Regions from separate parts of the Rothia sp. ZJ1223 genome, predicted to be linked through region 3. Evidence: riboswitches for the same ligand, from Rfam matches in the RefSeq annotation. Region 3 holds a riboswitch; each other region holds the start of a gene.
The links. A riboswitch is a leader RNA that binds a small molecule or an ion and turns the genes downstream of it on or off. The one in region 3 is predicted to bind S-adenosylmethionine.
Positions count from the first base shown of each region.

Region 1: another riboswitch for S-adenosylmethionine. It lies ahead of JTP09_RS09060 (LLM class flavin-dependent oxidoreductase); the one in region 3 lies ahead of JTP09_RS04900 (O-acetylhomoserine aminocarboxypropyltransferase/cysteine synthase family protein).
Region 2: another riboswitch for S-adenosylmethionine. It lies ahead of JTP09_RS05565 (nuclease PIN); the one in region 3 lies ahead of JTP09_RS04900 (O-acetylhomoserine aminocarboxypropyltransferase/cysteine synthase family protein).

Region 1 covers NZ_JAFEUT010000006.1:74,660-82,360, reverse strand. Annotated here, with positions in the region: gene JTP09_RS09075 (glutathione S-transferase family protein) at 322-1,404, shown strand; gene JTP09_RS09070 (NAD(P)-dependent oxidoreductase) at 1,519-2,478, opposite strand; gene cls (cardiolipin synthase) at 2,674-4,161, shown strand; gene JTP09_RS09060 (LLM class flavin-dependent oxidoreductase) at 4,307-5,797, opposite strand; SAM riboswitch class IV at 5,889-6,031, opposite strand; gene JTP09_RS09055 (AMP-binding protein) at 6,335-7,701, shown strand, end outside.
Region 2 covers NZ_JAFEUT010000003.1:280,382-288,082, reverse strand. Annotated here, with positions in the region: gene JTP09_RS05575 (DEAD/DEAH box helicase) at 1-3,471, opposite strand, end outside; gene JTP09_RS05570 (hypothetical protein) at 3,559-4,368, opposite strand; SAM riboswitch class IV at 4,677-4,807, shown strand; gene JTP09_RS05565 (nuclease PIN) at 4,847-5,053, shown strand; gene JTP09_RS05560 (plasmid stabilization protein) at 5,050-5,484, shown strand; gene JTP09_RS05555 (SDR family oxidoreductase) at 5,506-6,282, opposite strand; gene JTP09_RS05550 (DUF6350 family protein) at 6,409-7,701, shown strand, end outside.
Region 3 covers NZ_JAFEUT010000003.1:126,222-133,922, reverse strand. Annotated here, with positions in the region: gene JTP09_RS04905 (S9 family peptidase) at 135-2,300, opposite strand; SAM riboswitch class IV at 2,507-2,641, shown strand; gene JTP09_RS04900 (O-acetylhomoserine aminocarboxypropyltransferase/cysteine synthase family protein) at 2,794-4,137, shown strand; gene JTP09_RS04895 (homoserine O-acetyltransferase) at 4,254-5,474, shown strand; gene JTP09_RS04890 (alpha/beta hydrolase) at 5,546-6,223, shown strand; gene JTP09_RS04885 (RNA-binding S4 domain-containing protein) at 6,357-6,584, opposite strand; gene JTP09_RS04880 (glycine--tRNA ligase) at 6,735-7,701, shown strand, end outside.

The DNA.
Region 1 (7,701 bases), on a different contig from region 3:
ACACATGCCGGTTCTACCCTGCTTCCACTGATAGGCTCCGCGTCAGCTTTCGGTCTGCTGGCTTTTCCACTGACAGGCCTGCTCGCGTGGGTTCTGCGCTTACACCCGCAGGTCAGCTGGCACTGGTGCCCGCGGTATTCGTTTTCTGGCGATCTGCTGCGCTTGAGCACTTGCTGGGGTACTCGCGTCCTCACGTATTCTTGCACTGATTCGTAGCGGACTACACACCGAAGAAATTTGGTAGCCAACCGCGAGGGGTGCTTATAGATAAACCAAGGAAAATTACTTTACAACGAAAGTATATAGGCGTAGGGTTACACCATGAGCACCTCACACGAAACCACCAAACATTCAACCCGCGGCACCTACGTGCGCTCCGGCAAAGAGTACGACCGCGACACCAACTACATTGAAGACCGCATTGTTGCCAGCCCCACCACTTTTTCAGACGATACCGAGCGCAACTACTGGCCCGTTGAGGCCGGTAAGTACCGACTAGTAGCTGCCCGAGCCTGCCCCTGGGCTAACCGCACCCTCATTGTTCGCCGTCTACTCGGTCTTGAGAGCGCGATCTCGGCAGGTATGCCCGGCCCCACCCACGACACCCGCTCCTGGACCTTCGACCTAGACGAGGACGGCAAAGACCCGGTACTCGGTGTCGAACGCCTGCAAGAAGCCTACTTCGCGCGCTTTCCCAACTATCCCCGCGGTATTACTGTACCCGCAATGGTCGATATTGAATCCGGCGCGGTAGTGACTAACAACTTCCCGCAGATCACCGAGGACTTCTCTAAAGAGTGGAAGGACTTCCACCGCGAAGGTGCCCCCGACCTCTGGCCCGCGGAGCTTGAAGAAGAGATGAACGCGGTAATGAAGCACATCTACACCGAAATCAATAATGGCGTGTACCACTGCGGTTTTGCCGGTTCGCAAGAGGCATACGAGGCGGCTTACGAGCGCCTCTGGACTGCCATGGACTGGGTCGAAGAACGCCTTGCCACCCGCCGCTACCTCATGGGCGATCATATCACCGAGGCTGATGTACGTCTCTTTACCACCCTGGTGCGTTTTGACGCGGTCTACTACTCACACTTCAAATGCTCCCGCCAGCCTTTGAGCTCCATGCCTAATCTCTGGGGCTATGCTCGCGACCTCTTCCAGACCCCAGGATTTGGTGACACCGTAGATTTCCAGCACATCAAGGAACACTACTTCATTGTTCACGAAGACATTAACCCCACCGGCATCGTGCCCGTTGGCCCTGACCTTTCAGGCTGGCTGACCGAGCACGGACGCGAAGCCCTGGGTGGCTCACCCTTCAATGCGGACGCCGGTGCAACCGCACCGAATGAAGTGCGCGCGTCCGAACGGGTAGAGGCAGAGCACAACCCGCTCTACACCTAAAGCCAAGGTTTCGAAGCAATCCCCCTCATGTTTCAGAGAAAAAGCGCGTATTAAAAACAGTGGGGCTGGTCTTGAAGAATCAAGACCAGCCCCACTTTTCTGTGCTTTTATTGGCTACATCTTGTTGCGCCAGTTAGGCTCTTGACCAGCCTCAGCATCGCGCAGTGCCTGTAGATTGTGAGCAATGAGATCTTCGGGGTTCACCGGACGTCCGCCCGCTGAGTGCGGGGTGATAATCAGGTTCTTAGCGCCCCACAGGGGTGAGTCGGCGGGCAGGGGTTCCTCAACAACAACATCAACGGCGGCACCGGCAATCTCACCGGTGTTCAAGGCAGCGATCAGAGCCTCTTCATCAACAGTGGTGCCACGCCCCACGTTGATAAGGTAGCTGCGCTTAGGCAGCTTCTCCAGCTTGCAAGAATCCAGGGCGTTAGTGGTCTCGTCTGACGTCGGCAGAATCATAACCAAAATATCTGTCTTTTCCAGCAGCGGATCAATGTCTTCGGTAGCAACTACAGGAAAGCCAGCGCGCTCACCGGCGCTACGGGCAACACCGGTGACCTTGGCACCAAAAGCGTCAAAGAGACGGGCGGTTGCCTGACCGATAGAACCAAAACCCCAAATGGTGACATTGGCGTTCAGCAAGGTGGTTACCTGGTTCTCGGGGTAAAGCTCCTGCGCGCCACCAAGCTCTGATGCCCAGTGGTTGCGCTCCTGGTGATCCGCCAGGGTCGGCAGAAAACGCACAAAGTTCAGGGTCAGCGCCACAGCGTGCTCAGCAACAGTCTTAGAATGCAAACCAATACCCGATGTGATCACGGCTTCATCGCGGAAACCCGCCGCACGCGCCTGATCGGGGCCCGCCAGCAGTGCCTGCACCAGCTTCACCTGCGAAAGGTTAGATGCCGCGTCCTTCAGCTGGTCATTAGTATTGGCCCAAGAAATCAGCACATCAGCATCGTAATCAGCCTCAGCCAGAGGTGCTTTGGGGTCGTAGCTAACGATGGTATCTTCATCGGTTAAGCCCAAGCGGCTCTCATCGAGAGTCACCGAAGTGGGAACAAGAATCTTCATGAAACTATCTTTCTGTGGTGGGTACAAGCTACCCCTAGCCTATTGCGCCGGTATGAGCTGACGCTACTTTTACACCCTGTAAACACCAGAGTGCAGAAATATTTAGACATAGACGCGCGGCACCCCGCGCACTTGCCCCGTGAGGACGCGCCCGCTAGGTGAGGTGCCTGCACCCAAGTTGTAGACTGGGTATCAATGAACTCCTTACCCTTGCCCACCTTCAGCATTCCCGGTTTGCCACCGTGGGTGTCGCTGAGCCTAGTTTTTCTTGATCTGTTCATTCGTCTGATCACGATTTTCTGGCTACCGTACAACCGCAAACCGATTGTGGCGTTGGGGTGGCTGATGGCGATTTTTTTGATTCCCTACGTGGGGTTCTTGGGGTTCTTAGTTTTTGGTTCGTCGCACCTGCCACGCTATCGGCGGATGCGTCAGAGTATTATGAACGATGTTATGCGCGATGCTCTGCCCGAGGATTCTCCGGTGGTGGGGTCTAACATTCAGCTTTCCGAAGTGGCGCGGGTAGCGGCTAATCTCAACTACCGCCTGGGTTCACTGCCCATGGTTAGTGGCAACAGTTTCACCCTGCACCGCGATAATCACGAGGCCATGTTGCTTCTCGCCGATGAGATTGATAAGGCGCAGACCTACGTTCACTTCGAGTTTTACATTGCCTCCCTCGATGAAGCCACCCGCCCCCTATGGGAGTCCCTGGTACGCGCTCACCAGCGCGGAGTGAGAGTTCACGTGCTCATCGACCACATCGGTTCGCGCAGATACAAGGGCTATTGGGCACTGAAAAAGCTACTCAACGAGTCAGGCATTAGCTGGCACCTCATGCTGCCCCTACAACCGCACAAAGGTCAGTGGCAGCGTCCTGATCTGCGTAACCACCGCAAAATCGTTGTCATCGACGGACGGCTCGCTTTCTCAGGTTCGCAAAACGCCATTCACCGCGCCTACAACGTTGCAAGAAATGACGCGCGGGGCATGCACTGGCTAGATCTGAGCTTTACAGCCCGCGGCCCCGTGGTCGAAGAACTGAACGCGGCGTTTGTGTCTGACTGGTACTCAGAAACCAAAGAGCTGCTGATTGAAGAAATCGATCCCTCCCTCAGTACCGCGCACGGCGGTGCGCTGGCTCAGGTTGTGCCCTCAGGACCGGGGTTCGAAACCGAAAATAATCTGCGACTCATTAACCACCTGATTTACAATGCTGAACGCCGTATTCTGATTTGTTCACCCTACTTCGTACCCGAAGAAACCCTCTTACAGGCACTAACCAACGCCGCCCTCTCCAATATCGACGTCACGGTCATCGTGACCGAAAAAGGCGACCAGTTTCTGGCGAACATGGGCCAGCGCTCCTACTACGAACAGCTACTGCGCGCAGGCATTAAGATTCAGGCATACCCCGGCCCCACCGTCCTACATGCCAAGTTCATGCTCATTGACGATGAGATGGCGCTGATTGGCTCCTCGAATATGGACCCTCGTTCCTTCTCCCTCAACCTCGAAATCTCCACCTTCATCGTGGACGGTGCCGTCGTTGATGCCGTAGAAGAAGTCGCCAACGACTACCTCACCTGCACCAAAGAAATACGCTACAACGAGTGGATTATGCGCCCCCACCGCCTCAAAATGATCGAGAACGTTTGCAGGCTCACCTCATCATTGCTCTAACTACCGTGCTGCCGTAATGAAACAGTGAAGTTTTTTGTAATTACACGCAGTGAAGGACGCGCTCCCCTTCCTGTGAGGAAAAGGCGGGGAGCGCGTTGCGTTATTTTCAAAGGCGAAGAGTATCTACTGTGCCGTTAAGGTTTCTTTATTGTTCGGTTGTGTAGACAGCTTCTGCCAGCTTCAAGAAGTCGCGTGCCGGAGTATCGGCGGCGGAGGGCTTACCCACGTAAGCGCCGCGGTACTTGGCTGCCGGGTGGCGGTCATCTACCCTAGTGTTACCCACGCCGAAGAGGCTCTCACGCAGGGTAGTGCCCTCGTAGGCGGTGCGGTAGCGTCCGCGCTTTTGCAGCTCAGGAACCACGAACTCCACGAAGTCCTCAAAAGAGCCGGGTGAGACATGGTAGGCGAGGTTGATGCCGTCAAGACCTCCCTCGTCAACCCAACGCTCAAGCTCATCGGCAACAGTCTGCGGTGAACCCACAATCACCTCACCCATGCCACCGGTGGCGCAGTGAGCGGCGATATCGTTGCGCGTCCACTCGTTCTCTTGGTCCATGAGGGTGAAGGGGGTCAAGAACGACTGAATCGCTTCGGTCTGCACGTACTTGATAGCTTCATCTTCATCGAACTGAGAAAGATCTACACCAGACCAGCCGCCGATAATGCCCTGTGATGATTCAAGGTCAGCATACTTCTTGTACTCTTCGTACTTCGCCTGCGCCTTCTCATCGGTTTCATCAACGATGACAGAGAGCATCGCCAGAATCTTAACGTCATCGCGCTTACGCCCCGCTGCCTCAACTTTTTCGCGGATGCGGTCGGTGAGAAAGCGGGTCAGGTGCGGGCGCAGGGCAGTAATGAAGATAGCTTCAGCGTGTTGAGCTGAGAAGTCCTGCCCACGAGAGGACGCGCCCGCCTGGAAGATCACAGGAGTGCGCTGGGGGCTGGGCTCGCTCAAAGCAATGCCCGGAACCTGGAAGTGCTTACCCTTGTGCAAAATCGGGTGAATCTTAGAAGCATCAGCAAAAACGCCGTTCTCGCGGTCGCGCGGCACTGAGCCGTCCTCCCAGGAACCCTCCCAGAGCTTGTAGCAGACATCCAAGAACTCTTCAGCGATCTCATAGCGCTCATCGTGTTCAATCTGACCGGGCAAACCCTGGTTTTCAGCCGCGGACTGCAGGTAAGAAGTCACCACGTTGAAACCCACACGTCCACCGGTGAGGTGGTCAAGAGTGGAATAGGAACGCGCCAGAGTGTACGGCTGATTATAGGTCACCGCCGCAGTCACGCCAAAGCCCAGGTGCTCAGTCACCGCAGCCATCGCAGAAATCTGCAAGAAAGGATCACCCACAGGCACCTGAGCGCCATCTTTGAGCACGGGAGCTACCGAGTCTTTGTAGACGTCATACACGCCCACCACATCTGCAATAAAAACCGCATCAAACAGACCCTTCTCGCAGACCTTCGCCAAATCAGTCCAGTACTTAATAGTGTTGTACTCATCAGCACGGTTACGCGGGTGACGCCAGGTACCAAAACTCTGGTGGCTGGTAGTGGTCATATCAAAAGCGTTAACAACAATGCGCTTTTTCTCTTCAGAACCTGTAGCGGTCGTGGGGTTAGCCTGCTCAGCCATGATGCGTTCTCTTTCGGCACGGTTTGAATCTCTTGCAAACCCGCAACCCGTTGCACCGCTCGCCACGGTCTTTTGCGGGAAGGCGCGCCAGGCGCCGTACTTGCCCACGCGCGTCCGCCCGTTTTATTGGGTAGTGTTGGGACGCACCGTGTGCCTGATCTTCATCTGGGGCACCCCGCTACGGGAGAGGGTTGCCGCCCAACTAGCCAGAGCTTAACGCTGGGTCTCATGATCGTTGATGTCAGCCTACGGCAGGTGTGTTACGGCTGACAATCTATGACGCGACATAACAAATGTGACGGTTTATTGAGGGGTGGACGCGAGAGGGTTCTTGGTGAGTGTTGGGTTTACGCCCGAGCGTTGCGGCTTTTCCCTAACGTTCGGGAGGAACCCCAACGCCCGGAGTGCAGACACCCGGTTACAGCCGCCCAGCGTCATAGACTGTCACATTCGTTATCTCTTGTCACGCCTTCGCGGTGTACCTGCCTGTTCCGTACTCTAAACAGTAGATAAGAAGGCAAGACCAAAGGAACTCTTGTGGCGCTACCCGCTGATTTCACGTTTTCTGACCCGTTTAATCCCACCCCGAACCCCGCGCTGATTTCTGATGAAGCGCGCATACAGTTTTGGGGCGATCAGGCGCGGGCGCGTCTCACCTGGGGTGTGCCCTTTACCGAGGAGAACACCCACTCCTTCAAGAAACCGGTTTCGCTGGGGCTTGATGCGGACGGCGTAGAACAGTTTACTATTCCCGAAATTAAGTGGTTTGAAGGCGGCAAACTCAACGTTGCCTACAACTGCGTTGATCGTCATGTTGAGGCAGGACGCGGGAACAAGACCGCCCTGCTTTTTGAGGGTGAACCCGGCGACCGCGAGGCGATCTCATACGCAGAACTGCAAAAACGAGTTGCCAAAGCCGCCCACGGTCTTGAAAAACTGGGGGTGACTAAGGGCGATCGCGTAGTCATTTATCTACCGGTGATTCCTGAAACCATTATCTTCACGCTGGCATGTGCCCGCATTGGCGCTATTCACTCCCTCGTGTTTGGTGGTTTCTCTGCCGAGGCACTGCGCTTCCGTGTAGAAGACACCGGCGCCAAGGTACTCATCACCACCGACGGACAGAACCGCCGCGGCTCCGTAGTGCCCGTCAAGGTCAACGCTGATGACGCCTGTACGGGCGAAAACAAGATCGAGCACATCATCGTGGTAGACCGCACCGCAGGCACTGAGGAGGCGCGCGCGTCCGTGCCCTGGGCTCAAGACCGCGATGTTTGGTACCACGAGCTCATTGCCAATGTGCCCGACACCCACGAGGCTCCCCTGCACGATGCCGAAGATCCGCTCTTCATCATCTACACCTCCGGCACCACCGGAAAACCCAAGGGTCTAGTACACACCATGGGTGGCTACCTGACGCAGACCGCCTACACTCATGCCCTGCTCTACGATTTGCTACCCGATGTTGAAGGGGAGGACGGCGTACGCCGCCCCGATGAGCTTTCCACCGTCAATGACCCCGCCAAGGTTGAGTCAGCCGTCCACTGGTGTACCGCCGACCTTGCCTGGGTGACCGCTCATACCTACGAGATTTACGGGCCGCTAGTCAACGGCGTCACCGAAGTTATCTACGAGGGCACGCCCAACACCCCCACTTTTGAGCGTCATTTTGAGATTCTTGAGCGCTACAAGGTCACCAACTACTACACCGCGCCCACCCTGATTCGCTCCCTCATGGGAGCTTTCCCTCAAGGACCGCAGGCAGGCAAGTTCGACTTCTCCTCGATCAAACTGCTGGGCTCGGTCGGCGAGTCGATCAACCCCGAGGCGTGGCACTGGCTCTACACCCACATTGGCGGGAATAACGCATCCTTCATTGATACCTGGTGGCAGTCAGAAACCGG
Region 2 (7,701 bases), 150 kb from region 3:
CACGTTCTTGGTTTGCCCGATGCGGTGAGCGCGGTCGACCGCCTGATCTTCGGCGGCAGGGTTCCACCAAGGGTCCATGATGAACACATAATCAGCCTGGGTGAGGTTGAGCCCAAAACCACCTGCCTTGAGCGAAATCAAGAAAACCGGCGCGCGTCCTTCTTTCCACGCCTCAAGTGCGGACGCGCGATCGCGCGTAGTACCGTCAAGGTAGAGATAATCGATGCCCAGGGTCTCCAACCGGGTAGCAATGAGCTTCAGGTAGCTGGTGAACTGGCTAAAAATCAGTGCCTTGTGCCCCTCGGCAACGATTTCGGGCAGGTTCTCTTCTAGATAATCCAGCTTCGATGAGGGCACCTCAGCGTACTTTTCGGCATCAATGAGTGAGGCATCCAGTGCCAGTCGGCGCAGGGCGGTCAGCGAGTTGAAGATGGTGAAGCGGTTCTTATCGAAGTCTTCGACCAAGCCCAGAATCTTTTTACGTTCGCGCTGCAAATGGGTGTCATAGGTTTTACGGTGAGCTGCTGCGAGTGGAACATTGACGCGCTGGTCGTTTTTCTCGGGTAGATCGGCTGCTACGAGTTCTTTGGTGCGGCGTAGCATGAGCGGACGCACCCGTGAGCGCAGTTTGCCCAGGGCAGCGGTTTCTTCGCCCGACTCAATCGGGGTGGCGTAGTAGTCTTTGAAGGCTCGTGCTGAGGGAAAGAGCCCTGGGGCAGTAATAGAGAACATTGACCAGAGTTCCATGAGGTTATTCTCTAGGGGAGTGCCGGTGACCGCTAGCTTGAAGCGGGCGGGGAGTTCGCGGGCGATGCGGTGCGCTTTGGTTTTTGCGTTTTTGACGAACTGCGCCTCATCGAGAATGAGCCCGTTCCAGGGAACTGGCGTGCCCACATCTGCGTACGCCTGCTCGTCAATACGGAACAGGGCGTAGGAGGTAATGACAACGTCAGCCCCGGTAATAGTGTGCGCTAGGGGGGTCTTAGATTTTGCTTGGGAGGCACTGATGCCCACGACCTTCAGATGCGGTGCGAACCGCTCTACCTCGCTGATCCAGTTGGGCACTACCGAGGTCGGCGCAACCACCAAGAAGGGAGCGAAATCCTGTTGCTCACCTTCGGCGTCTGCGGCGTCCTGCTGCCACCAGTGCTTAGCGTGGGCGATGAGCGCGATTGTTTGCAGGGTTTTACCCAGACCCATGTCATCGGCAAGAATACCGCCGAGCTGTGCCTGCCATAGAAAACTCAGCCAGTGGAAACCCTCTAACTGGTAGGGGCGCAGGGTTGCCTGTAGCTGCGGGGGTACTGAGGGTGCGTCCGTCTGCTCCTTGGTAAGCAGGGCGCTGATGTGCTCTTCCCACGCACGGGTGGTTTCTACGGTGGAGGCGAGTTCTTCGAGATCTTCCCAGAGCCCTGCCTGATGGCGGGTGATGGTGAGTTCTTTGTTGCCGCCGCGTTCGTTGAGGGTGCTTGCTTCAATAATTAGTTCTTGTAGTTTCAAAAACTCGGGGCGATTGAGAGCAAAATAGGTGCCATCTCCCAAGAGCATGTGGGTCTGCCCCTGTGCCAGGGCAGCAAAGATTTCAGAGAAACCTACGTACCAGTTGCCCGCTTTCACGGCGATACCCAGACCAAACCAGTCGCGCCTGCCGGTATCGTCCACGCGAATGGTAATTTCTGGTTCAGTATCTAGCTCTTTGAAGGTGGGGATCTCACCGGTGACTTCGATGTGTACCCCGTCAATCTCAGCTAGAGCGGGCAGTGCTTCATCGACGAGGACGCGCGTATTCCACCCCTCCCAACGGTGTTTAGTGAAGGGTACCGCCGGGCGAACTGTCTTTACTTTTTTCAGGACGCGGGCTTCAAAGGCGGTGTCTCGCACGCTGGCGTGGTTTTCACCGGGGTAGCCCAGCGCGGGCAGGAAAATGTGGGTGTCTTCAGCGGAACCGCTGTTATCAGCAGGAACCGTCTGTAGTGGGTCTTTGGGGTACGCCCACTGCCACACGGTGCGTGCTGCGGGGGTAGCTTGTTCAGCAAAATCTACAAAAAGCACCAGTTCGGGGTGAGCGAGCGCTGGCAGAGTGAGGCGTTCATCGTGGGAGATCAGCGGTACTGAACGGGCCAGTTCAGGGTAGAAGTCTCGGTAGAAGGCATCAATCTCGCTGGCGGGAATCTCTAGTGGCTCGGTGGCGATGAGTGATTCGGCAACTGAGGTGAGGGGTTCGTCGAGGGGCACAAAGACGAGGTCAGCGGACGAGGTAAAGGCGGCAGGTGCGTCCTCGCTCTCTAGCTCACCTGGTAGGTTCTCGCTGGTGAGTGCTGCTGGGACCAGTCTCTCGAGTTGAGCGTGGGCGGCTTCGCGGGAGTAGACGGTCTGTGCCGCGTCCCCCAGTGCCAGAAAACCTTGACGCGGTTCGCCTAGTTTATGGAAGTGCGCGGCAGACAGAGAGAAATTGTGCCAGCTCAGTATGGGCGTCAGCACTAGAGTGTTTTGGTCGTCGGTGAAGTGGGCGTCAAGGTACACCGTTGGGGTATCGGCAACAGCAAGGGTGATTTCTTGCCCGTCGAGCACACAGACCAACCCTATCTCGGCTACTTGGGAGAGCAACTGCCAGAGCAGGGTAGAGCTGGTGTGGGAGAGATTCACCCAGTCCCTGTGCGAGGTGTAAGCGGATTGCGCGGGGCGCACGACCGCGTAGAAATCGGTGAACCACTGTTCGTGTTCAGTGTAGAGCGAGGTCTGCGCGAAGCCCTGAAGGCCGCGTTGCATGAAGGTTTCCCAACTGAGACCGCCCTTGATCCATTTGCCGCTGGAGCCTTTCATCATGGGGCGCGCAAAGAGCTGGGCGGGGGCGGCTGTGGCGCTCGTGACACCGGTGGCAAAGCGTCCGGGAACATTAATTTTGAGTTCGAGAGCACCCGCTACCTGCGATGTTTCGCGCAGACCCGAGTGCGGACGCGCCGCTAGAGTGTGGGAGAGGGCACGACGCCACGTGGGCAGGGCTGAGTCAGCTGCCGGTAGGTCTGAAGCGCGGTGAAGAAGGGTAGAGATGTCTCCGGCGGTAGTTTTTTCGGCATCAGCCCCTTGCACAGTTTCTGTTAGCGCACCGGTGTTCCAGGTGGGGGATGAGGTGGTCATCGCCTTTTTTGCTTTGGTGGAGCGATCAATAGCGGTCAGCATGAGCGCAACAGCATGTTTGCAGTCGTACCCTACCGGGCAGGAGCAGTAGCTAGAAAAAGCCAAAGAACCGGGGATCGCGGTTGCTGGAAAGGTAACGCTCGTTTCATAGGTTTGAGCGCCGCTGCCACTAACTTTCCCTGCAAGGACGCGGGGGGTGGAGTCGAAGCTGTAACGCTGCACTTGCCCTTGCCGCATGTAGCCCTGCCCGCGGGTGTACGCCCCGTGCCCTACCTGCCTCAAGATGGTTGGTGCTGTCACCGGAATATCGGGGAAGGGCTGCGAGGACTCCACGAGCATCCTTTCAAAGTAAGGGTCTTAACAGAACACCACGCTACTACGCTCAGTGATAAGCGCGGTAGCGTGGGCGTTTCGTGCGGTTTATTTTGATTCTGCTTTGGCGGGTATTGCCTCTGCGTTACTCACTGCCAGGGAGTGAATAGTTCCGGTGGGCTTTCGTACATCAGATTCGGGGGAGACCTGGGTCTTGAACCAGGTGGAAATCAGGTAGCGGTCTCGGTGGGTCACTGAGAGTTGGAATTTCTGCCCGCGGTAGGTGCCAGCGAGTGTTACTGTGCCGCTCTGTGGGTCAATAGAAGGCGACCGCAAGGAGTACTGGTCAGCAGCTTGAGGGTAAACAGCTTTGAGAGCGTTAGAACAGGAATTGGTTTGGTTTTTGATTTCGGCAAAAAGGTTGGCAGCATCGCTTGCTGAGGGGGTAGCAACCACTTGGCTGTACCCGGCGATCTGGTTAACGTCGCTTTGACCGATCAGGATTTCTCGACGGTCAATGGAAGACACGAGCCAGTCTTCTGAGGGCGTGGCGATCAGACCGGGCGCTACTTGCTCGTAGGCTGCACAACGGTCAATGCTTTCTTGAATAGCTGTTGCGTTGTCAGTGAGCTGATCGGCGTTCCACAGGGCATTGCGGGGGGAGGATTTGAACCATGACTGAGGTTCAAATTTTTCAATAATGGGATTAGCAATTAAATAGCTAAAAGTTTCTTTATCTGAAATTTGCGATTGGGTAGGAATAATGCCCGCAATTTCATTGGCATCTGCTTGGGCTATTCCTGCGGTATTCAGGGACGCAGGCGCGTCCGCCTCAGCGTTCATGTTTCCGCACGCTGATAAAACACCCACTGAGAGTACGCCAGCTGTTGCTAAGGCGCGGTGCATGAGTGTTTTCATGTGAAAATCCACCTTCGGTAAAAGAATAAAGAATATCTTACAAGTGTAGGAACAATTTCTAGATAACTACAATGTGCCCTGTTTGTGAAATTAGACATGCGTATCTTTAGGCGTGTTTCTGTGGCGTAGGTAGCTGGCAACCGAAAAAATGCCCGTATCAAGCGGATGATGGGCGTATATAACGGGTAAGGTGTACGCACGGCGGTCAAGTCTTGAGCGCAACCATCGAAGCTGCATCGCAGGCTCTGCGAAGATTTTTTGACAAAAACACTTGCAAATTTCTGTGCGCCTTGCCATGATTGAAACAGCTTCAAGAGTTTCAACTGACAAGCTCCGACTTTAGTTGAACGCCAACCCCATGTTCACGGGTGGCTCGGATGACGAAGCGGTCTGTATTCACGCATACATGCGTCACGATTGGTACAGGCAAGAGCAGCGTTTCGAAAGGAATGCGCGGTATCTTCTGCGCAACATGGCAATGCCTACAACAACAATCCGCCCTACCGAATCTTTTGCACGGGATTTGGTATCTGCTTCTGTTCCTGCACGTGGGGGTTACTCTGCGATTAGCATTCAGGATTACACCCGCATCTCAAATGCTCGTGGGGAGTTCCTGAATTTCTTGCTCGCCCCTAACCCTGCCGGTATTCCCTCCACTGACTACGGTGTACTGAAAGCAGCATGAGCGCAGCCGGTTTACTGCTTGATTCTGATGTTCTTGCCGAGATTCGCAAGGCAGAACCCAACCCGCAGGTTGTAGCTTTCTTACGGCGCAACTCGTATAAGGTGCTTTACATTTCGGTGTTGAGCTTGGGCGAGTTGAAGGGACTTTACCCGTATGCCGAGACCGAGCGGTGGATCGCTGAACTGGTAGATAGGTTCGGCAAACACGTTCTTGATATTGACGCTGCGGTTGCTTTGGAATGGGCAGGACGTCACGCTGAAGTGAAGTTGCACGCTGTAGGTTCTGCAACGGCAACGCCTCTACCCACTGCTGCTCTAGAGGGGCTGATGGCGGCGACTGCCACCGTCCACCATCTAGAGATTGCAAGTTCTAAAGCTGAGGTTTACCGTCAGTGGGGTGTGGAGGCTCGCAACCCTTTCCTCGAGGTCTAAAGCTACAGAGCCTTCCGTGCATTAGTAATTGCGAGTTCTCGCTACCAGCTCGGTGGCAAGAGCTGCGGGCATTATCTTTTGCACCGCTACCAACACCTTGTAGGGCAGTGACGGAACACATACTGCTTTACCCTTCAGATTAGCGTCGATAGCCTCGCGTACGATCTGTTCGGGGGTGAGCCAGAAAATGCCCGGTAACATGGGTTCATCAACCCCCATAGCTCCGTGGAACCCGGTGCGGGTGAGACCGGGGCACACTGCGGTGACAGAAATGCCACGGGGTGCATACTGCAGGTGCGCTGACTCGCTGAGCGTCACCAAAAAACGCTTCACCGCAGAGTAGGTGCCGTTGGGCATGAACGCCGCCACCGATGCCACATTAATAACCCTGCCCCGACCGCGGGTGAGCATCTGCTGGCAGGCAACGTGCATGAGCTGCAAGGGAACTTTCGCCAGTACCTCAACCTGCTGCGCATGCTCGTGTACACTCGCGTTCTCAAAAGCCTTACCCAAGCCGAACCCTGCATTGTTAATAAGAATTTCTACAGGTTTGGCGGCGTCACTCAAGCGTTCCGTCACCTGTTCAACCTCGTGGGGCACCGCTAGATCAGCGGTAAGAATTTCAACCTCCACCCCGTAGCGGTGGGTCAGCTGTTGAGCTAAAGACTCCAGCGCAGAACGGTTGCGACCGTGAATCACCAGATGGTAGCCACGCTGGGCATATTGCCGGGCAAACTCACGGCCAATGCCAGCAGAGGCTCCGGTAATCAGTACAAAAGGTTCAGAAGAAAGTGTCATAGTGGTTCAACTCTATCTGCCATACAGTAACTGTTCGGTGTGAACTTGCACAAAAACGGGGGTATTTCGCCTCAAATAGTGGCTCGAAGCTCACACGGTGGGGGAGTTCATGACAAGATGTTAGGGATGAAAACCCCTGCCTCCTCACCCCAGACCGCGCCAGCTCGCACGATTCCTATGCCTTTGTGGCTTCAAGGGATAGTGGAGTTTTTTGTTGCTGCTTTCAGTTCTTTGTGTGCTGTGTTTTTGTTGGTGGGTGCAGTTGCCCTCACCAACGATCTGGCTCATGGCTCAAGTCTGGTGACCGCGGGGCAGGTGGCATCAAATATTTGGTTGCTGATGCACGGTGCCCCTTTAAACCTGAACATTCCGGTGAACGGGGTTTTTGCGGCCATCGCAGGCACGGTGAGTTTAGCTCCGCTGGGTCTGACGCTTCTTCCGCTGGCGCTGACTTTCAGGTCAGGACGCCGGTTGGCGCAGGCGTCCTACGAGGGGCAGTTTTGGGTGCCGATTGTTTCTGGCTTGTTTTTTTACGCAGCGGTTGCCGCTGCCGCAAGTTTCTTGGGTGCAACCCCGTTTATCAGCACACCTCTTAGTACATCAGTGCTGATGACTGTTGCCGTGGGTCTATGCGGTGCGGTGGCAGGTGGCTACTACGAGTCACGGTCTTTGGCACGCATGATCGGTGTAAACGCTGCTACCTGGGTGCGGCGTTTTAGCCAGTATTCGCGGTGGACTGGATCTTACGTGTGGGCATTGGTGCGTTCTGTAGTCGTGGGGTTCCTCGCCTTCGTGGTGGGTGGTGCGGTACTAGCTGCTGTTGCGCTTATCTACAACTGGAACGATGTCATCGCCACCTACCAGAGCTTGCACGCCGGGGTGGTGGGCGATACCGCTATAACCCTGTTGCAGATGGGCTTTGTGCCTAACTTCGTGGTGTACGCGATGTCATGGTCAACCGGCGCTGGGTTTGCTCTCGGTGAGGGAACCACGATCAATTTACAAACAACCGATGTGGGTTTGATGCCGGCTTTGCCGTTGCTTTCAGCCCTTCCGCAACCGGTTGAACCGTGGAGCCTTTTTGTCCTGTCGGTGCCCGTGATCGCGGGTCTTGCCGCCGGTTGGTGGTTCTTTAGGGAGGGTGAAAACCACTTCGATGAGTGGCTTTCTCTCAAACTGTCTTACCGCTGGCTTTCTTGGCCACTGTCTCACCTGTTTCTAGCAATCCTCGTGGGCGCACTCAGCGGGGTGCTGGCGTTCATCACTGGCGCTTTAGCACACGGCTCCTTGGGCTTGGGGCGCTTGACCGATATCGGTGCTGACCCCCTGCTTTTTGCGGCACATACCGCCGTCCTGATGGCAATCGGTGTTTTTCTGGGATCTATCGTTGCGCCCTTTGCGGAACTTGATAACTCCTCT
Region 3 (7,701 bases):
TCTGGCTCTTCTAGAGTGCTCGTAGCTAGCACAAAGCAAAATCCCCTTTGCCTTCTGAACAAAAAGCAAAGGGGATTTTGCTTTTGCGCTCAAGCCGGTGTGGGGTCACCGGTCAGAATTCACAACAGCGGGTATTAGAGTCCCATGTGGGTGAGGGCAAAGGCGTAGTCCCAGGCAGCATCGCGCCAACGGGTGTAACGCCCGGAACCGCCACCGTGACCACCGTCCATTTCAATTTTGAGCAGGGGTACAGGCGAGGTGGGGTCAATAGTTTTGCGCAGTTTCGCAACCCATTTTGCTGGTTCGACGTAGAGGACGCGCGTGTCATTGAGACTGGTCACTGCGGCGATGGGTGGGTAGCGTACCGGGCGGATGTTCTCGTAGGGTGAGTAAGACTTCATGTACTCGTAGACTTCACGCGATTCAAGGGGGTTACCCCACTCTTCCCATTCAAGGGCTGAAAGCGGCAGTTCCGGGTCGAGGATGCTGGTGAGGGCATCTACGAAGGGAACCTGAGCAATAGCCGCCCGGTATTTTTCGGGGGCGAGGTTGAGCACTGCGCCTATGAGCAGACCACCAGCTGAACCGCCCATGCAGACGATGTTGGTGGCGTCCACAAAGGGCTGGGCAGCCAGATAATCAGTAACAGCAACGAAGTCCGTGAAGCTATTTTTCTTGGCGAGTTTTTTGCCATCAAGGTACCACTGACGACCCAGCTCTCCACCGCCGCGAATGTGCGCGACCGCGAAGATGACACCGCGATTAAGTAGCGAAAGGCGGGCGATGCTGAATGCCGGGTCCATAGAGACCTCGTAGGAGCCGTAGCCATACTGCAAGACAGGGTGCTCGCGGGTGAGATCAAGGTCAGCGCGGTGCATGATGGATACGGGAATATCGGTTCCGTCGGACGCCTGCGCCCAGACCCGGTAAGCACGGTAATCCTCGCGGTTAAAGCCACCCAAAACCGGGGTTTCCTTGCGCATCTCAAGTACGGCGGTTGCCGGGAAGTAATCGTAGATGCGAGTGGGAGTGACCCACGAACCGTAGCTAAAGCGCACTACGGGAGAGTCTCCGTGCGCGGCACTGAGCGTGCAGGTATAAAGTTCTTCGGTGAAACCGGCAGGTTCGTCAAACTTAGGTGAAGTACCACTGACCATGAGCTCTTGCAGCGCAGAGACAGGGGCGAAAAAGAGTCTGCTCGTGGTGTTAGCGCGGGCAGCAACAACCAGACGGTCGCGGGAAAGCGCCACACCCTCAACACGCACGGTCTCTTGATGGGGCAGAACCTTAACCCAAGCGTCCTTCAACTGGTTAAAAGGCATCGGGACAGCTGGTGCTAACACCACCTCAGAATTAACTGCCCTAAAGTTATGCACAATGAGCAGGTGCTGACTGCCCGCAACGGTCACAGGCTCAACCCCGTACTGCACACCCTCATTTCGCGAGATGACAGGGGTGAGGTGGGCGGCGTCCACACTATCGAGCGCATCGAGGGCAACCACATACACCTCGGCGAACTCACTATTACCGGCTTCAATAATGAGCGAGGACTGGTCGCTAGAAATTTCGGCACCCAACCAGAAACCCGCGTCCGCTTCATGAAAGAGCAGCTGATCTTTCTGCGTTGAACCCAGTAGATGCCTACGCACCTCATAGGGACGCCACGACTCATCGGCAACCGTATAAATCAGCGATGAACCATCGGGAGTTAGAAAAGAACCCGCAAAAATATTGTCGATAGTTTCATCTAACAGGGTGCCGGTAGAACAGTCCAAGAAATGCTGGGTGTAGCGCTCATCGCCGCTGGAATCAACCGAGAACGCCAGCAGCGCCCCATCGAAACTCACGCTGTAGCCACCCAAAGAAAAGTAGGGTAGCTCGCGGGCGAACTCATTGCAATCGAGTAGCACCTGCTCACCGGCAAGGGCAACGCCCGGTTCAATCACTGGGGGAGTGTAATCGGCAATATCATCGTCAGTAGTGGACGCGGCAACCCGGCACATCACCGGGTACTGCTCACCCTCAACCGAGCGCGCAAAGTACCACCACGAACCCTTACGGGCTGGCACCGAGAGATCAGTTTCAAGGGTACGCTCTTTAATCTCACTGAAAATTGCTTCGCGGAGCGGTAGTTGATCCGCTGTGACCTGCTCAGTGTAGGCATTCTCAGCGTGCAGGTGAGCTAAAACCTCTTCGCTGTCTTTATCGCGCAACCACTCGTAAGAGTCGCTGACACTATCTTCATGAAAAGTGCGAACGGTCGGATGCTGGGCTGCTACGGGGGGCTGATGCGTAACCATAGGGTTTACTTCCTGAGCGATGAGTTCAAATCTTAAAAAATCATTTTACGCTGTGGGCGGTGTTGTAAGAAGCTCATACCCCTGCGCCGAGAACCTGATTTATAGCAGGATCTCGGCGGCTTAATATCTGACGTAATGTTTACACATTAAGAAATCTATTCGGGCTGTCTTGACCGGGCACCGGTGCATACGAAAACATAGAGGCAGGTCATGAGAGCCAGCGCTAAGCCCCAGCTAGCTGGTCGGCAACCCTCCAACCGCGGTGGGGTGCCCTGGGTGAAGACCGGGTAACGACTGCAAGGCTCTAAGCCTTGCAGCACCAAACGTTACAAACGCGGGCTTGATGCGCTTACAGACTCTTTGTCACTCTCAGCAGGTAATACTAAGGGTTCAGATGTACTGTGTGCTCAAGAAACTTTGACCGTGTACGGGTAAAAACAACCCCTGTACGCATCAGCCCCACTAAGAAAAACAAAACTTATTGGAGGCATACATGTCAGAGCGCACTATTCCCACCCCCTCAAACCCCACCGGGTGGAAGTTCGAAACACAGCAGATTCACGCCGGGCAAGAACCCGATGCGGCAACCGGCGCTCGCGCACTGCCGATCTACCAGACTACATCCTTTGTTTTTAAAGACTCTCAGCAGGCAGCAGACCGTTTCGCCCTGGCAGAGCTTGGCCCTATTTACACCCGTATCAACAACCCCACTCAAGAGGCAGTAGAGAAGCGTATTGCAGCCCTTGAAGGCGGTGTGGACGCGCTGCTGCTAGCGTCTGGTCAGGCAGCAACCACCTACGCCCTCATTAACGTAGCGGGCACAGGCGATCATATTGTTGCATCCCCTTCTCTCTATGGCGGGTCATACAACTTGCTCAAGTACACCTTGAAGAACTTTGGTATCGAAACCACTTTCGTGGAAGATCCTTATGACCTTGAGGCATGGAAAGCAGCGGTTCAGCCCAACACTAAGGCTTTCTTCGGTGAGACCCTGCCGAACCCGCGCGGCGATGTCTTTGATATTGAGGGTGTTGCAGGCGTTGCACATGAGGCGGGAGTGCCCCTAATTGTTGATAACACCATTCCCACCCCCTACCTACTGAACCCCATCCAGTGGGGCGCGGACGTCGTGGTTCATTCTGCCACTAAATACTTGGGTGGGCACGGTACGTCGGTTGGTGGTGTCATCGTTGATTCGGGCAACTTCGATTACGGTAAAGACCCCGAGAAGTTCCCCCTGTTCAACACCCCGGACGAGGGATACGGCGGGTTAGTCTACGCCCGTGATCTGGGACCGGATTCACCCTTTGGCGTCAACGTCTCCTACATCATCAAAGCCCGCGTGGGGCTGTTGCGTGATTTAGGTTCGTCAATCTCACCCACCAACGCCTTCAACATTGCTATTGGTCTTGAAACCCTCTCGCTGCGCGTGGAACGCCACATTGAGAACACTCGCAAAGTCGCTGAGTACCTTGGAACCCACGAAGCTGTTGAATCGGTGACATGGGCGGGGCTACCCTCATCGCCCTACTACGAGCTGGCACAGAAATACATTCCCAACGGCCCCGGCGCGGTGCTGGGCTTCACCCTCAAAAACGCTGATGCCACTACCGCCCAGAACTTCGTCAACGCCTTGCGCCTTCACTCCTTGTTGGTCAATGTGGGCGACGTGCGCTCGCTGGTGGTACACCCGGCATCAACCACCCATTCGCAGTCCACTGATGAGGAGCTTGCCGCCATCGGTATTAATCCTGCCTTTATTCGCCTGTCGGTGGGTATTGAGCACATCGATGACATCCTTGCTGACCTCGAACTAGGTTTTGAGGCAATTAGCTAAGCTCTCCACCGATCCTTGCCGGTGGGTATCGCCCACTGGCAGGGGATTTTTATTCTTGATCGCCTACTTTTATCTGTCTGCCTTTGACCCCAGCAATAGTCTAGGAAAAACCATCAATGACGATTCAACCCCGCAATTTTGCTCGTGAAGACGGAGTACTTCGTTTCGAGACGGTTGGTGATCTCACCCTTGAATCAGGTGAAGTGCTGCCCGAGGTTACTCTTGCGTATGAGACCTGGGGCGAGTTAAACCACGACGCTTCAAACGCGATTCTGGTTTTACACGCCTTGACCGGTGATACCCACGTTTCGCGGGGACTGGTAGGCGATGATGCCGATGCGAAGACCCGTGCCTATGCTGAGACTGAGGGCTGGTGGGCGGGCATCGTGGGCGCGGGTGCTGTGATTGATACCAACAAGTATTTTGTGGTTTCTCCCAATATTTTAGGTGGATGCAATGGCTCAACGGGGCCTGCCAGTGCCGCTCCCTCCTCTATAGATCCAGAGAACAAACCCTGGGGTTCTCGTTTTCCGCAGGTGACGATTCGCGATACTGTACGGGCTGAGGCGAGGTTAGCCGATGCCCTGGGTATTCCGAGTTTTAGCTATGTTATCGGCGCCTCCCTGGGTGGTGCGCGGTCAGTGGAATGGGCAGCCACTTTCCCCGATCGGGTACGCGGTTGTGCTGTGATCGCGTCAGCATCATCGGCAACGGCAGATACTATCGCCTGGGGGCATATGCAGAACCTGGCGATTCGTCAGGATCCTCATTTCGCGGGCGGTGACTACTACGACGGAGTAGCCCCCGAAACAGGTCTGGCTTTGGCGCGCCGTATCGCTCACACAACCTACCGTTCTGCCGCCGAACTCGACTTCCGCTTTGGACGCGACGTCCAGCCTGGCGAACAGCCCCTGACCTCCTACAACACCGGTCGCGGCAGGTACCAGGTCGAAAGCTACCTAGACTACCAGGGCGAAAAACTTGTTAAACGCTTTGACGCTAATTCCTACCTGGCAATCAATGAGGCTCTTTTAACTCACGACGTGGCGCGCGGACGCGGTAGCCTACGTCAGGCGCTAGAACCCACGGCGCACTGCCACTGGTTGGTTGCCTACGTTGACTCGGATCGTCTCTTTTTTCCCAGTGATTCTCACATTCTTGCGTCCGCACTGCCTCACCCGGTAGAACCTCAGGTCATTCACTCGCCCTCAGGGCATGACGGGTTCTTGATTGAGACCGGTCAAGTAGAGAGGATTCTGCGTCAGGCACTTGCCGAACACAGTGAACGAGAAGAGGAGAACAGGGGAGTGCCCTCCCAGGTGGCTGCTGCCGCTTGAAGAGCTCGGGTTGCCAACGCCTAACTCTTCAATATTCCTGGGGTGCGACTACACCGTGCGAGAATGGGGCTATGACTTACACCGCTGAATATTCCAACCGTCCTGAACAGCGCGAAGATAGCCATTTGGTAGTGCTTTTGCACGGCTATGGTTCTAACGAGCGAGACCTGTTGGGGCTGACCCCGCATCTGCCGAATCAGGGTATGACTTACGTGGCTTTGCGCGCCCCGCAACCAGTAGGTGCGCCTTTTGATGCTGAACTAAATCAGGCGTATATTCCCGGTAGCGCAATGGGCTATCAGTGGTACTCGCTGGATCAGCGCCTGAATACGAACGTGCGCGGGGTCGAACTTGCCAGTGATTATGTACTGCGGTGGCTCGATGATCACGCCGGTATTTATAGCGACATTACCCTCCTTGGCTTTTCGCAGGGCATGGCGGTGGCTACCTCGGTGGCGCGTCATCGTCCTACCGCTGTAAAGGCAGTGATTGGTCTCTCGGGCTACGTTATTGAAACGCAGAGCAACTACTTTGACAATGCCGCGGTGGCTGCTGCTCAGATTCCCCTGTTTTACGGACGCGACCAGGCAGACCCTGTGATTCCCGAAGATAAGGTAGCGTTCACCCTTGAGTACGCAGGTGACCACTTTGAGACGACCAAGAGACTGTACTCGGGCATGGGTCACGGCGTCAACGCCCAAGAAATCGGGCACGTGGCTGAATTTATTGAGCAGAAGGTCATGAACTAAGACGCTCTGCGTGCCGAGCTGTTGCGTCCTTCAAGAAGCGGGTTGCCTTTAGATGCACGATTCACCTCTGCATCTCAGGTGAATCGTGCATCTAAAGGTGAATGACGTTTAGCTCCGGCGTGCGGGACGCGCTTTAGAACTCCTCGCGTGCCACTTTTACAGTCACACCGTTCAGCGTCACGGTGTCACCGGGGTGCAGCTGCTTGCCGCGTGCCTCTTCAATATCGCCGTTGACCTTGACCAAACCGTCCGCAATAACCTCGCGGGCATGCACACCGTTTTCAACCATTGAGGCGAGTTTCAGAAACTGACCCAAGCGAATCATTTCATCGCGAATATAAACTTCTTCAATATCACTCATAGTTCACACTTTACTCGCTTCATTTTTCTCCTGGCAGCAGGTGAACGCTGGTAACCTAGTTCAAGCGCGTTGAACTTTCAAACGCACAGACCCAATAAGAAACCCCAGCACGCCGCATCCAGTGGTGGAGCACAAGGAGCGAAAAGATTCATGGCAGAGAAGTCAGTTCTCGATAACGTTATTGCGCTTGCGAAGCGCCGCGGTTTCGTCTTTCAGGCGGGTGAAATTTACGGTGGTACCCGCTCAGCATGGGATTACGGCCCTCTCGGTGCTGAGCTGAAAGAAAACATCCGTCAGCAGTGGTGGCAGACTTTCGTGCGCGGACGCGAGGACATGGTTGGTCTTGATTCCTCCATTATTTTGCCGAAGGCAGTGTGGGAGGCGTCTGGTCACGTTGCTACCTTTACTGACCCTCTCGTGGAGTGTCTTTCCTGCCACACCCGTCTGCGTCAGGATCACCTCATTGAGGCTTTTGAGTCGAAGAAGGGTCGCGCGCCTGAAAACGGTATGGCTGAAATTGCCTGCCCCAACTGTGGCACCCGCGGTGAGTGGACTGAACCCCAGAACTTCTCTGGTTTGATGAAGACTTACCTGGGCCCGGTTGATAATGAAGAGGGGCTGCACTTCCTACGCCCTGAAACTGCTCAGGGTATTTTTGTAAACTTCAACAACGTGGTAACCGCTGCTCGTCAGAAGCCTCCCTTCGGTATCGGTCAGATTGGTAAGGCTTTCCGTAACGAAATCACCCCTGGTAACTTCATCTTCCGCACCCGCGAGTTTGAGCAGATGGAAATCGAGTACTTCGTTCATCCTGATGAAGCTGATGAACACTTCAAGAAGTGGGTCGATGACTGCTGGAACTGGTTTATTGACCTGGGCATTAATCCCGATAACATGCGTAAGTTCGATGTTCCTGAGGACGACCGCGCCCACTACTCAGCAGGCACTATTGACCTGGAGTACAAGTTCGGTTTCCAGGGTAGCGAGTGGGGCGAGCTCATGGGCGTTGCCAATCGCACCAACTATGATCTTGGTGTACACAACGAGCACTCAAATGCCAAACTTGAGTACTTTGACCAGGCATCCGGTGAGCGTTACGTACCCTACGTGATTGAGC